Noviherbaspirillum saxi: one gene and its partner. Each later gene encodes a partner of the first gene's protein in a complex. Links are inferred from orthologs where the notes say so. Each region holds a gene or a part of one and is shown in the gene's direction. Other genes may lie near its edges.

The links. The genes of interacting proteins can lie anywhere in the genome.
Region 2: the proteins of pnp (region 1) and D3871_RS07555 are in contact, whole or in part, in a cryo-EM structure (PDB 9QH0), measured with the Escherichia coli proteins. The link is inferred for Noviherbaspirillum saxi from one-to-one orthologs.

The regions. Positions count from the first base shown.
Region 1 is NZ_QYUO01000001.1:2,153,219-2,161,347, reverse strand. The notes cover bases 1,950-4,906. They hold pnp (polyribonucleotide nucleotidyltransferase), read left to right. Parts: upstream 1,950-2,337; coding sequence 2,338-4,476; downstream 4,477-4,906. Other genes in these bases: D3871_RS10050 (diguanylate cyclase domain-containing protein), read right to left, coding at 4,593-4,906; rpsO (30S ribosomal protein S15), read left to right, coding at 1,950-2,130. Also shown: D3871_RS10070 (2-isopropylmalate synthase), read left to right, coding at 1-1,087; D3871_RS10065 (hypothetical protein), read right to left, coding at 1,165-1,680; more of rpsO, read left to right, coding at 1,861-1,949; more of D3871_RS10050, read right to left, coding at 4,907-6,920; D3871_RS10045 (NAD(P)H-quinone oxidoreductase), read left to right, coding at 7,212-8,129. UniProt on the Escherichia coli protein: Involved in mRNA degradation. Catalyzes the phosphorolysis of single-stranded polyribonucleotides processively in the 3'- to 5'-direction. Also involved, along with RNase II, in tRNA processing.
Region 2 is NZ_QYUO01000001.1:1,603,710-1,610,272, reverse strand. What follows is about bases 182-3,629. They hold D3871_RS07555 (Rne/Rng family ribonuclease), read left to right. Parts: upstream 182-519; coding sequence 520-3,429; downstream 3,430-3,629. In the rest of the region: chrA (chromate efflux transporter), read left to right, coding at 3,650-4,993; GTP 3',8-cyclase MoaA, read left to right, coding at 5,017-6,129; D3871_RS07540 (acyl CoA:acetate/3-ketoacid CoA transferase), read right to left, coding at 6,142-6,563. UniProt on the Escherichia coli protein: Endoribonuclease that plays a central role in RNA processing and decay. Required for the maturation of 5S and 16S rRNAs and the majority of tRNAs. Also involved in the degradation of most mRNAs.

The DNA.
Region 1 (8,129 bases):
GTGCCGCGTGATTGAAGCAGTCATTGCGGAAGGCGCGCGCACAATTAACTTCGCCGACACGGTAGGTTACGGTGTGCCCGAGTTGTACGGCAATATGATCAAGACCTTGCGCGAGCGTATTCCCAATTCCGACAAGGCAGTGTGGTCGGTGCATTGTCATAACGACCTCGGCATGGCGGTTGCCAATTCGCTGGCCGGCGTGATGATTGGCGGTGCCCGTCAGGTCGAATGCACCATCAACGGTCTTGGCGAGCGTGCCGGCAATACCGCGTTGGAAGAAATCGTGATGGCGGTTAAAACGCGCAAGGATCATTTCAACCTCGACCTCTCGATCGATACCTCGCAAATCGTTCCGGCATCAAAACTGGTCTCCCAGATCACTGGATTCGCGGTGCAGCCGAACAAAGCGGTGGTAGGCGCGAATGCCTTCGCCCACGCTTCCGGGATTCATCAGGACGGTGTACTCAAGGCACGTGACACCTATGAAATCATGCGTGCGGAAGATGTGGGTTGGACAGCAAACAAGATTGTCCTTGGGAAACTGTCAGGCAGGAACGCATTCAAGCAACGCCTTGAAGAACTGGGGATCGAGCTCGACTCCGAGACGGAAGTGAATGCAGCATTTGCCCGTTTCAAGGAACTGGCGGATCGCAAGTCTGAGATCTTCGACGAAGACATCATCGCGGTCGTGTCGGACGAACAGCATTCCCACGACAACGAGTTCTACCGCTTTGTTTCTTTGTCCCAGCACTCCGAAACCGGAGAGCGGCCGACGGCCAAAGTGGTGTTCACAATGGATGGCAAAGAGCTGGCATGCGCGGGGCAGGGCAACGGCCCGGTGGATGCGACCGTCCATGCAATCGAATCGGAAGCGAAAAGCGGAGCCGAACTGCTTCTGTTTTCAGTGAACGCGATTACGACCGGAACGGAATCCCAGGGCGAGGTAACAATGCGTCTGTCGAAATCCGGTCGCATCGTCAACGGGGTGGGTGCCGATCCGGATATCGTTGTCGCATCGGCGAAAGCCTATTTGTCTGCATTGAACAAGCTGCATTCCAAGGCAGAACGATTGAATCCGCAGATATAATCGTTGGCCGGAAAAATGAAAAAGCGCTTGCCTGCAAGCGCTTTTTTTATGCCAATGTACAAGTTTGCGCTATTCAATTACCGCAAAAACATGCCGAACGGGAATCGTTTGTCGGGATCGTAGCGCGGGTCGGGGCCATTCATCATTTGTCGCACTATACCGGCGCGGTCGAAGTGCACATGCATCATCGAATTCCATACACCGCTTTCCTTGTACGGATATGACCAGACCTCGAGATCCCGCAACGAGAGGTAGGAGGTTTCACTGGGATGGCCGATCGTCCGCAAAACGCTGTCCTTGTTTGCCTGTCCTTCCTTGATGGTCGCGAATACTTCATTGGTCAGGACTTGCTGGAAAGAAGTTACCCGGCCGGAAGCATCCAGTTTGGCCATGTACGTCCGCTGGCCCCATGGACCCGTGGCGTATTCAAGAATTTCTCCGCTGGCGTCCTTGACGCGATGCGATGGCTGCCCACGTTTTGTTATGACCTCCGTCGCGGTATCGCCCACATTGACGGGCTGCGGCATGATGGATGCGCAGGCGGAAAGGGTGGTCAGGATTGCAACAAGGGTTGCACTTTTAAGCCTGCTCATGCTGATTCCTTTGCCAAGGGAAACGCTTCGTCCAACGCGGGTCCCATCTATCTAAGTATTTGAATAAACGGATCATTTCCGATATACTGCGCGTCTTGGTTGTTTTGACCAAGGTTTTTTATCAATTGTTCACGGTGTGCTGGGGTTGCGACTCCGTCCACCGCATGTGAAAGGTAAGTCATGTCAGTAGAAAACATCAACAAGGCCGCTATTATTGCGGATAACGCTCGCGGCGCAAACGATACCGGCTCTCCAGAAGTACAGGTTGCACTCCTGACCGCCCGTATCAATGAACTCAATAGCCATTTCAAGGCCCACGCCAAGGATCACCACTCCCGTCGCGGCTTGATCATGATGGTTAACCGTCGCAAGAGCCTGCTTTCCTATCTGAAGGGCAAGGATGCAACTCGTTATCGTGCCCTCATCGAGAAGCTCGGTCTGCGTAAGTAATTTGTGGCGTCATTCGCCAGGTTTTATAGATGAAATGCCTGCGTCAGTCTTCTGATGCAGGCATTTTGTCATTTGGCGATTTGTATTCTGAAAGCGTTTGCGAAAGCGTTTGACAGTGAAAGATGGCAGCCATGCGTGGCCGTCCATCCGTGGTGAGGTGAACGACAGCGCCTGAAAATCTGTCGGCAAAAATAGAAAGGAAACACCGTGTTCAACAAAGTTACCAAGACCTTCCAGTACGGACAGCACACCGTCACACTCGAGACAGGCGAAATCGCCCGTCAGGCATCCGGTGCCGTCCTGGTGTCGATCGAAGACACCGTCGTACTCGCGACTGTCGTTGCCCGCAAGGATGCCAAGCCGGGTCAGGATTTCTTCCCGCTGACCGTCGACTACGTCGAAAAGAGCTATGCTGCCGGCCGTATCCCGGGTGGTTTCTTCAAGCGTGAAGGCCGTCCCTCCGAAAAGGAAACGCTGACCTCGCGCCTGATCGATCGTCCGATCCGTCCGTTGTTCCCCGAAGGCTATCTGAACGAAGTTCAGGTCATCGTTCATGTCTTGTCCGTCAATCCGGAAATCGATCCCGACATTCCTGCGATGATCGGTGCATCGGCTGCGATCAGCGTTGCCGGTATCCCCTTCAGCGGTCCTTTGGGCGCCGCGCGCGTCGGTTACATCGATGGTCAGTACATTCTCAATCCGACCGCCTCGCAATTGCCGAAGTCGCAGATGGACCTGGTTGTCGCCGGTACCGAGCAGGCGGTGTTGATGGTCGAATCGGAGGCTAATCAGTTGTCCGAAGAAATCATGCTGGGCGCCGTGGTCTATGGCCATGAGCAGATGAAGGCAGTCATCGATGCAATCCATGAACTGGTGCGCGACGGCGGCAAGCCGGAAGTCCAGTGGGCGCCCGCGTCGAAAAACGATGCATTGATTGCCCGCGTCACCGAACTGGCCGAAGCGAAGCTGCGCGAAGCCTATCAGACCAAGGACAAGCAAGCGCGTACCGCAAAGCTCAACACCGTTTCCGCAGAAGTCAATGCAGCGCTGTCAGCGCAGGCCGCAGAAGCCGGATTGCTCGCTCCGGATGCGGCCGAAGTAGGCGGCGTTCTGTTCGATCTGGAAGCGAAAATCGTCCGTTCGCAAATCCTCGAAGGCGAACCGCGTATTGACGGCCGCGACACACGTACCGTGCGCCCGATCACCATCCGTAATAGCGTACTGCCGCGCACTCACGGTTCGGCACTGTTCACCCGCGGCGAGACGCAGGCATTGGTGATCGCAACCCTTGGCACGGCACGCGACGAGCAAAAGATCGACGCGCTGATGGGCGAGTACTCCGATCGCTTCATGCTCCACTACAACATGCCTCCGTTTGCAACCGGTGAAACCGGCCGCGTCGGCACGCCGAAGCGCCGCGAAATCGGTCACGGACGCCTGGCCAAGCGCGCGTTGCAGGCGGCATTGCCGTCGCCGGAAGAGTTCAGCTACTCGGTGCGTCTGGTATCCGAAATCACCGAATCCAATGGTTCATCGTCGATGGCCTCGGTCTGTGGCGGTTGCCTGGCATTGATGGATGCCGGCGTTCCGATGAAGGCGCATGTGGCGGGTATCGCCATGGGCCTGATCAAGGATGGCAGCAAGTTCGCGGTCCTGACCGACATCCTTGGCGACGAAGATCACCTCGGTGACATGGACTTCAAGGTGGCAGGTACTGCCAACGGCATTACCGCGCTGCAGATGGACATCAAGATCCAGGGCATCACCAAGGAAATCATGCAGGTCGCGCTCGCGCAGGCGAAGGAAGGCCGCATGCACATCCTGGCAAAGATGCAGGAAGCCATGCCGAACGGTAAAGGTGAACTGTCCGACTTCGCACCGCGCCTGATCACGATCAAGATCAATCCGGAAAAGATTCGTGACGTCATCGGCAAGGGCGGAGCTGTCATCCGCGCGCTGACTGAAGAGACCGGCACGCAGATCGATATCAGCGACGAAGGTGTCGTGACCATTGCATCGGTCGATGCAGCGGCAGGCCAGGAAGCCAAACGTCGTATCGAGGAATTGACTGCCTCGGTCGAAGTCGGCAAGACCTATGACGGCGTCGTGCTCAAGCTTCTCGACTTCGGTGCAATCGTTCAGGTGATGCCGGGCAAAGACGGCCTGCTGCACATCAGCCAGATCGCCAACGAACGCGTCAATGCGGTCGCCGATTACCTGAAGGAAGGCCAGCAAGTACGCGTCAAGGTACTGGAAACAGACGATCGCGGTCGTCTGAAGCTGTCGATGAAAGCCGTCGCGGCCGAAGAAGGCGGCGCTGCGCAACAACAACAGCAACAGCAGTAAGCTGAAAGAGTTGACGTCTAGCCGGAGATGATCCGGGTAGAAAAAACCGCCCGTAGCGAAAGCCCGGGCGGTTTTTTATTGCGGCAGGCCAAAGCCCAATACTCAGTTCACAATACTCAGTTCAGTCCGACTCGCTTTTCGTCGATTCGATACAGCGTCGACGCGCGCTTGAATGACGATGACTTGTCATGGTCATTTGCCACAGGCGTGGAAAAGAACTGGAAGGCATTCTTGCCGCGCTCTTTCGCGTGGTACATCGCGTTGTCGGCGTTCTTCAACAATGCCGAGCCGGTCGTGCCGTCTTCCGGATAAATGCCGATGCCGATGCTGGCGCTCAATCGGCATTCCTTGCCGCCCACCATAACCGGGTGCGCCGCCTCGATTAGCAGCTTTTGCGCGACATCTGCGGCATGCCGGCCGTGTTCCAGATCTTCGACCAGCACATAGAATTCATCGCCGCCCATGCGCGCGATCTTGTCGGTTTCGCGCAGGCATGCGCGCATGCGCCGTGCAATCTCGCGCAAAGCATGATCGCCCGCATCGTGCCCCATCGTATCGTTGATTTCCTTGAATTTGTCGAGGTCCAGGAACAGCACCGCGAATCGGCTTCCATGCCGCTGTGCATTGCGCAAGGCAAGGTCGAGATATTCCTTGAACAGGAAGCGGTTTGGCAGTGAGGTCAGCCCATCATAGTGCGCGAGATAGCGAATCCGCTCCTCGGAGGCGCGGCTTTCGATTGCGATTCCTGCAAGGTTGGTGCAAATGCCGGACAATTGCCGATCGTCGCTATCGGGCGCAACTGCGTCCTTGAAGTAAAGCGCGAATGTGCCAAGAATTTTTTTATTGCGTCCGAAAATCGGCCATGAAGTACAGGCCTTTAGACTGTGTTCCAGTGCCAGTTCCCTTAGCGATTCCCATAGCTGATCGCATGCAATATCCTCGACCACCACTGGTGCGCTCCGAGATACCGCAGTAGCGCAGGAACCATTGCCGGGCTGGATCGAAAGCTCGCCCAAGGCCTTGGTGTACTTTCCCGGCAGTGCTGGTGCAATGCAATCGATCAACGCCGTGCGATCGGCATTCAGTTGCAGGATCGAGCATATGCCATGCTCCGATTGACTTTGGGCAAAGCGCGTGATCTCTTCAAGAATCTCGGTCAGCGCGACACCGGTGGCAACCATATTGAGTATGCGATTCTGCCCTAGCTGCAGGGCTTCCGCACGCTTGCGCTGGGTAATGTCGCGCACGACCACTTGCAGCGCGGGCGCATCGTTGTAGGCAACTTTGCTGACACCGATTTCAACATTGAATGCAGTGCCGTTTTCGCGTCGCCAGACTTGTTCCACGAAACCTGTGGCCGACATGTCGGACAGACCGGCTTGCGCGCATTGATAATAGAGGGCGTGAGACTCGCACTGGATGAAATCCAGAATGCTTTTGCCAAGCAGCCCGGATAGTGTATGCGCGCCCAGAAGACGCAGCGCCGCATGGTTTGCCAGTGCAAGCAAGTCGTGTTGCACAACCAGGATGGCCTCTGGCGACAGATCAACCAACTGCTGATAGCGACGTGCGCTGTCTTTCAGCATTGCATGGGCCTGCTTGAGTTCCGATATGTCGCGGATGAAGGCAGTGAATACAGGCTTGTCATCCACAGAGAGTGGAACCACTGCCATTTCGACGGAAAAGCTGGAGCCGTCCGCATGCTGTGCCGTGACTTCGATTCGACGGTTCAGCAAGGTGCTTTCTCCTGTTGCGAGGAAACGTTCAAATCCTTGTTGATGACGCTCGCGCCATGCGGGCGGAATAATGATATCGGCAAGCTTCTTCCCCAATACGTCCTTGCTCGCATGCCCGAAAGTATGTTCGGCAGCCTGGTTGAAACTGATGATCTCGCCGTGGTGATTGATTGATACGATGCAGTCCAACGCCGCTGTCAGAATGGCACTGTTGATTTTTTCTGTGACTGCCAAGTCGTCATGGAGCATGGCGGCAGTGTCATCTTGGTGCAGGTCGGTCAATATCCCTGCCATACGCAATGCGCGTCCTTCATTGTCGCGTTCTACCACTTTGCCACTGATGTCGATACGTCGCCATTCCATGCGCTTGTCTTGTAAACGCAGCCGCACGTTATGCAAGCTGCCTGGCGCATGGCTTCCGCCACGCAGGGCTTCATGCAGTTGTTTATAAAATTCCGCCTTATCGTCGTCATGAACAAGGGCTGCCAATCCTTTGGAGGTCCAGACAATCCCTTCGGGCGGCAGCACCTCTTTCAAGCCTTCGGTGATGTGTCCATTCAGATACAGCCGGTCCAGTGGAATATGCCAGTCGAACGCGACCTGACGGGCTGCAGCGAGGGCCAGGCTAAGGCTCTCATCAAGCAGCAATGCTTTGCCGGGAGACATCAAGCGTGTGATGGTCGAACTGAACGAATTTGCACCCTGCATCGCGTTTGCCTGTACGAAACGATATTGCCCTTTGGAAATAGAACGGGATTGATTAGTTCCCACTGTTTTTGTAACGGATCTGCAGGGTTCAGTTACAAGTTTGTCTTCTGACTTTTGCATGTATGAATGGAATTGCATGCACCATTGTTGAGCTAGTGTCATGAGGCAATATTGTGCTCGGTCAATCAAAACACGAGCGTGCTTCATTCAAGCGCAAAGGAGCGTATGTCAGCCCAAAAAAGGAAATTATCAGCTGACGTAAAATGCAGTTTTGCCCATACAGATAAAACCATGCGAGCCATTGAAATTACCCGACCCGGACCACCGGAAGTTCTACAACTGTGCGAGCGGCCAATACCGGAACTAAAAGCGGGTGAAGTGCTGATCAAGGTTCATGCCGCTGGCATCAACCGGCCTGACGTCATTCAGCGATTGGGGCATTATCCGGTGCCTGCCGGCGCATCAGACTTGCCCGGGCTCGAAGTGGCAGGAGAAATCGTCGATGGGGATCTTGGCGGAAGCCAGTTCCGCAAGGGCGACATGGTATGCGCTCTCGTGCAGGGTGGCGGCTACGCAGAGTATTGTGCTGCTCCGATTCGACAATGCCTTCCGATTCCCAAAGGCTTGAGTGTGGTGGAAGCAGCTTCACTTCCCGAAACGTTTTTCACGGTCTGGAGCAATGTGTTCGACCGGGCCGGACTTGCGGAAAACGAAACCTTGCTGGTGCAGGGAGGAACGTCGGGGATTGGCGTTACGGCCATACAGATGGCAACCGCTCTTGGTCACCGTGTCCTTGCGACAGCGGGAAGCGAAGACAAGCGTCGTGCCTGTGAAGAGCTGGGCGCGGTTCGTGGCATTAACTACCGTGATGAGGATTTTGTCGAAGTCGTCAAAACGGAAACAGGCGGCAAAGGGGTTAATGTCATTCTCGACATGGTCGCCGGAGATTACGTGGGCAGGGAAATCAATTGCCTTGCTGATGATGGTCGTATTGTGATCATCGCCGTATTAGGTGGTGCCAAAGGTGCTATAGACTTCGGGCAGGTTCTCCGCCGTCGCCTGACGATTACCGGTTCGACGCTGCGTCCACGCTCGGTCGAATTCAAGGAGGCAATCGCCGGCAATCTTCAGGAGCGTGTCTGGCCATTGATTGAAAACGGCCGAATCAAGCCCGTTATCTACAAGGTATTTTCTCTGGAAGAGGCGGTG
Region 2 (6,563 bases), 550 kb from region 1 along the record:
CGCGCATCGATGTTGGACAAGAATGCTTGAAATTTAAAGGATAAATCCGGCAAGCACGCCTGTAGGATGGCATTTGGTTGCGTATGTGGCGGGTCCAAGGTCGGAGGAGACACGCTGCCATGCAAGGCATGGCGGGAGTTACTTCAGAACTGGCCCGGAACGCAGTGCGAGTGCCGTCATTTAACGGGATGCTTGCTGGTCGATGCGGTTGCCCACTGTTTGCCGATTCTGATTGACCCATGATGTGTTTGGCTCAAATTAATTGCTTGCTGCCCGACGTTGCGCCCGATTCATTCGATAGGCGCTGCGGGGATGAAGCATGCTCCCGGCAAATTGTTCAACCGTATCCGCGCCCCGTTGCGGGTCCAGCGCTGTCGTATGTATATCGCGCCCCCGCACACTAAGGCAGTTCCCTCCCTCAAGCACTCCGTTCTCGCGTACATCCCGGTACCTCGCTGCATAGGCAAGCCTTGCCGCATGCAGCACTGAAAATGACCTCAGAGTCACGGAGCATAAAAAATGAAACGTATGTTGTTTAACGCCACGCAGCAGGAAGAATTGCGCGTGGCGATCGTCGATGGGCAAAAGCTCATCGATATCGATATCGAGACGACGGGGCGCGAGCAACGCAAATCGAATATCTACAAGGGCGTGATTACCCGCATCGAACCTTCCCTGGAAGCCTGCTTTGTCAATTACGGCGAAGAACGCCATGGTTTCCTTCCTTTCAAGGAAGTCGCCCGCAGCTACTTCAAGGAAGGCGTGGATGTACGCAATGCCTCCATCAAGGAAGCGCTGCGCGAAGGCCAGGAAATCATGGTCCAGGTCGAAAAGGAAGAGCGCGGCAACAAGGGCGCTGCCCTGACCTCGTTCATTTCGCTGGCCGGCCGCTACCTGGTCCTGATGCCGAACAATCCCCGTGGCGGTGGCGTTTCCCGCCGGGTGGAAGGCGAAGACCGCCAGGAATTGCGCGAAACCATGGACAAGCTGGACCTGCCTACCGGCATGTCCGTCATTGCCCGCACCGCAGGCATCGGCCGCAATGTCGAAGAACTGCAGTGGGACCTGAATTACCTGATGCAGCTGTGGCGGGCGATTGAAGGCGCCGGCCAGTCGGCACCGGGCGCATTCCTGATTTATCAGGAATCTTCATTGGTGATCCGGGCAATCCGCGACTATTTCCAGCCCGATATCGGCGAAATCCTGATCGATACCGACGACATCTACGAACAGGCCCAGCAGTTCATGAGCCACGTGATGCCGGACATGGTGCACCGGGTCAAGCGCTACCGCGACGACGTTCCCCTGTTCTCGCGTTTCCAGATCGAACATCAGATCGAAACCGCTTACTCCCGCACCGTTCCCCTGCCTTCCGGTGGCGCCATCGTCATCGACCACACCGAAGCCCTGGTTTCCATCGACGTCAACTCGGCACGCGCCACGCGCGGCAGTGACATCGAAACCACCGCCCTCCATACCAATCTTGAAGCCGCCGACGAAGTTGCGCGCCAGCTGCGCCTGCGCGATCTGGGCGGCTTGATTGTGATCGACTTCATCGACATGGAGAATGCGAAAAACCAGCGCGAGGTCGAGACCCGTCTCAAGGATGCACTGCGCTACGACCGCGCTCGCGTTCAGATGGGCAAGATTTCCCGTTTCGGCCTGATGGAGCTTTCCCGCCAGCGCCTGCGCCCGTCCCTGTCCGAAGGCAGCCACGTTACCTGCCCGCGCTGCAATGGCACAGGTCACATCCGCGATACCGAATCCTCCGCATTGCAAGTCCTGCGTATCATCCAGGAAGAATCAATGAAGGAAAATTCCGCCGCGATCCATGTACAGGCACCGGTCGATGTGGCCGCTTTCCTGCTGAATGAAAAGCGCGGCGAAATCCTGAAGATCGAAACCCGCCACCGGGTCACGGTCGTCCTGATTCCAAACAAGCATCTCGAAACTCCGCATTACAAGCTGGAACGCATCAAGCACGACGATCCGCGCCTGGAAGAAGCTCAGGCCAGCTACGACATGGCCGAAGAAGCCGATACCGACATCAGTTACGGCAAGCGCCAGAAGGAAGAAGTCCGTCCGCGTCAGGAAGCCGTGGTCAAGGGCATCACGCCCGACCAGCCGGCCCCGATCGTCGAACGCAAGCCGATCGAACCAGTTCAGGCACCTGCCCCGGTGATGCCGCCGGCCGAGGAAGGTTTCTTCAGCCGCATGTTCGGGTTCTTCCGTAAAAAAACGGTGGTCCCGGTCGCCGTACCGGCCCCTGTAGTCGAGGAAAAGCCCCAGCAAAGCCGTGAGCGAAATGAACGGAACGGCCGTAGCCGCAACCGTGGCCGCGGACGCGGACGCGACCGCAACGAGGAACGTGAAGAGCAGGCAACAAAGCCCGTCGCTCCGGTCGCGGGCGATGCCCAGCCGGCGCAGCGCGAACCGCGCCCGCCACGCCAACCGCGTGAACAGCGCGAACCACGGGAGCCGAAGGAGCCACGTGAGCCGAAAGAGCCACGTGAGCCACGCGAGGCCCGCGAAGGCGAAGGCAAGCGTGAACGCGGCGAGCGTCAGCAAAAACAGCGCGAAGAACGCAAGGAAGCAACGACCGAAGAACAGCTCAATGTCGCGGCGCAAGCTGTACCTTCAGTGGCATCGGCGCTTCCGCTGGCATCCGCCGAACTTGCATCGGCCGATGTCGATACATTTGCCGGTCCTGAAGGCGAAGACGGTGCCGGAGAACAAGGCGAAGAACGCCGCCGCCGCCGCCGCCGCGGTGGCCGCAATCGCAACCGTCGTGATCGCGAAGGTAGCGAACTGGGCGCGGCGACTGAAGGCGAAAATATCGAAACGTCATCAACTATTGACGTGGTACCGGTATCGCCAGCAGCGGCACAGCCAGTTCAGCTGGAAATCAGTGAAGTGGCCGAGGCGAGGCCGGAAGTCCCGGCAACGACCATGTTCGTTACTCCACAGATCCAGGAAGAATCGGCTCCCCCGGCTCCAGTGGTTGTCCAGTCGCCAGCTCCTGAGTACAGCGAGGCGGCTGTACCGGAATCAACGACGGTAGCGACGGACAATACCGTCTCCGCTCAAAGCACGCCGTCGGTCAACGCAATCGATACGCCGGCTGCGACAGCCGATACAGCGATTGCGCCTGTCGTACCGGAGCCGATCGCGTCGGTCGCACCGACCATGCCTACACCGGTTCAGACGCCAGCGCCGGCACCGGTCCCCGTTGCCGCTATGCAGTTCGACCAGTTGCATGAAGTATTGGCCCAGGCCGGTCTGACACAGGCAGTGACCGATCCGGACAAGCTTCGGGCAGCACAGGAAGCGGCCGCAGCAATCGTTCCGGCACCGCGCACACCGCGTGAGCGCAAGCCATTGCCTCCTTTGCCGACAGAGCCGCTGGTTCAGGTAGAAACACGTCGTTGATCGACTTGCTCCCGCATATCGCCGGAGCAAGGCTTTCCAAGAAAAAAGGGAGCGTTGCTCCCTTTTTTCTTGGTCACAACATTAAAAAAGATAGTTGCCTAGGCAGGTGCCGGCGTATGCATAAGCATATCCATACGTCATTTGCCAAAGATATTTCCGAGAATTCAGCCTCGGACACCCCGGAGCACCTGACGAACCGATTCGCTGACAACATAACGACATGACTCAAGCCGGCCTCGATAAACCCTCATCCGTTTCCCTCAACGAAGCGTTCTGGTATTGGCTCAAGCTGGGTTTCATCAGCTTTGGCGGCCCAGCCGGACAAATCGCGATCATGCATACCGACCTGGTCGAGAAAAAACGCTGGATCTCCGAACAGCGATTCCTGCATGCACTGAACTATTGCATGCTGCTTCCCGGGCCGGAAGCGACTCAGCTGGCGATCTATATCGGGTGGCTGTTGCACCGTACCTGGGGTGGCGTAATGGCCGGTGTTCTGTTCATCCTCCCTTCTCTGATCTTGCTCGGCGTACTGTCCTGGATCTATCTCGCTTTTGGCGACTTGCCGGTGATTGCCGGCATTCTTTACGGCATAAAACCGGCAGTCGTCGCGATTGTACTGGCGGCGGCATGGCGGATCGGGTCACGGTCGCTCAAAAACGGTTTGCTGATCGCCATTGCGGTTGCTGCCTTTCTGGCAATTGCTGTCTTTCATCTGCCTTTTCCGGCGATTGTCTTATGTGCGGCCGTCATCGGCTTTGCGGGCGGACGCTGGAGTCCGGACCGGTTTCGTGCCGGCGGCGGCCATGCAGCGTCCGCGCCATCGTCCTATGGACCGGCACTGATCGACGATGCCACACCTACACCGGCGCATGCCCGCTTTTCATGGATGAAGCTAGGCCTCGTGTCAGCCTTTGGCCTGGCGCTCGGTGCGCTGGCTTGGGGCGTGCTCGCCGCACGTCATGGCAGCCACGGCGTATTGCCTCAAATGGGATGGTTTTTCACCAAAGCGGCCATGCTGACGTTTGGTGGCGCCTATGCCGTGCTGCCCTATGTCTATCAGGGAGCGGTATCGACCTTTCAATGGGTGACGCCGGCCCAGATGATTGATGGCCTGGCGCTGGGAGAAACCACGCCGGGACCGCTGATCATGATCGCCGCCTTCGTCGGTTTTGTCGGTGGCTGGACCAAGGAAGTGTTTGGCCCGGACGGCATCTTGCTCGGCGCAGTCGCAGGGGCCTGCGTCGCCAGTTTCTTCACCTTTCTGCCCTCTTTCATTTTCATTCTCGCCGGAGGTCCGCTGGTGGAGGCGACGCGCGACAATATCAGGCTGACCGCGCCGCTGACGGCGATATCGGCGGCAGTGGTCGGCGTCATCGTCAGTCTGGCGGTATTTTTCGGCGAGCATGTATTCCGGTTGGACCAGCCGCTGCAGGCCTGGGACTTTTCGGCAATGGCAATCGCCTTGGCCGCCGGCGTGGCCCTTTTTCGTTACAAGACAGGCACGATCAAACTTATTGGTGCCTGTGCGCTGGCCGGCCTCGTGGTATCTTATCTGCACTAGCCTCAACGTCGAGAGCCGCCAGCATGGCAGAACGCATCATTCCATTAGCCGACCACCGCCTTCTCAATACAGCGCCGGCCATTCCATCACCGCTTGAAGCGCCAACCGGGTTGCTGTCGGATACGCTTGCGCGTCCGCTGCAGGATCTTCGCATTTCAGTCACCGACCGCTGCAATTTCCGCTGCGTGTATTGCATGCCGAAAGAGGTATTCGACAAGGACTATGCCTTCCTGCCCCATTCAGCCCTGCTGTCGTTTGAAGAGATCACGCGCATTGCTAAGCTCTTTGTCGCGCATGGCGTGCGCAAGATCCGCCTGACCGGCGGCGAGCCGTTGCTGCGCAAGAATCTGGAAAAGCTGATTGCAATGCTCAGCGAGCTGAAGACGCCGGATGGCGCGCCGCTCGACCTGACGCTGACGACCAACGCCTCGCTGCTGGCCCGCAAGGCGCAGGCGCTGAAGGACGCGGGATTGCAACGCGTCACCGTGTCGCTCGACGCCCTTGACGAAGCAACGTTCCGCCGCATGAACGATGTCGACTTCGCGGTTGCCGAGGTCCTGCACGGCATAGAAACCGCGCACAAGGTGGGACTCGGACCGATCAAGATCAACATGGTGGTCAAAGGCGGCATGAACGATCAGGAAATCCTTCCCATGGCGCGGCATTTCAAAGGCTCGCCATTCATCCTGCGCTTTATCGAGTATATGGACGTCGGCGCCAGCAATGGCTGGAAGATGGATGAAGTCGTGCCATCGGCCGAGGTGGTGCGGCGCATCAGCGCGGAAATGCCGCTGGAAGAAATTGAGCCCAACTACACCGGCGAAACGGCCGAGCGCTGGCAGTACAAGGATGGCGGCGGCGAGATCGGCGTGATATCGAGCGTCACGCATGCGTTTTGCCACGATTGCACCCGCGCCCGTCTTTCTACCGAAGGAAAGCTCTATACATGCCTGTTCGCTACCAGCGGCCACGACCTGCGCGCCCTGCTACGCACCGGCCGTAACGACGAAGAAATATCGACCGCCGTCGCCCATTTGTGGCGTGCCCGTTCGGACCGCTATTCCGAGTTGCGCACAGCCAATACGAAGGGGCTGACGGCCGTACGTAAAGTCGAAATGTCCTATATCGGCGGCTGAGCCGTTACGACGCTATTCTCTGGACAACTGCGAGAACGCCTCTTCACGGCTGGCGTAAAGCGAGGATTCGGCATCATGCCGCCGGAATGCACTGCCGAAATAACTCCGCATGAAGGCACTGCTGGTATAGCGCGTGACGCGACTGTAGAAATGCTCAGTCAAGTCTTGCACCATATCGATATAAGCATCGAGCAGTTCCGGCGTAATCGAAAAATTGTCGTAATTGATGACTGCCGGCACTTTCCTGCCTAGCGGGGCGAGCAAGTCTTTCACCTGTTCGCGGATCGCCTCGATGTCGGCGACATTACGCACTTCGAATCCCTCGAAATTGACAAAGAAGAGATTGCGCTTCTGGTTGTATTCCAGGCGCTGCGCAAGCGGCAGATAGAGGATGTCATTGCGCAGCCCCATCGGCATAGCGCGGAAAATCCGCG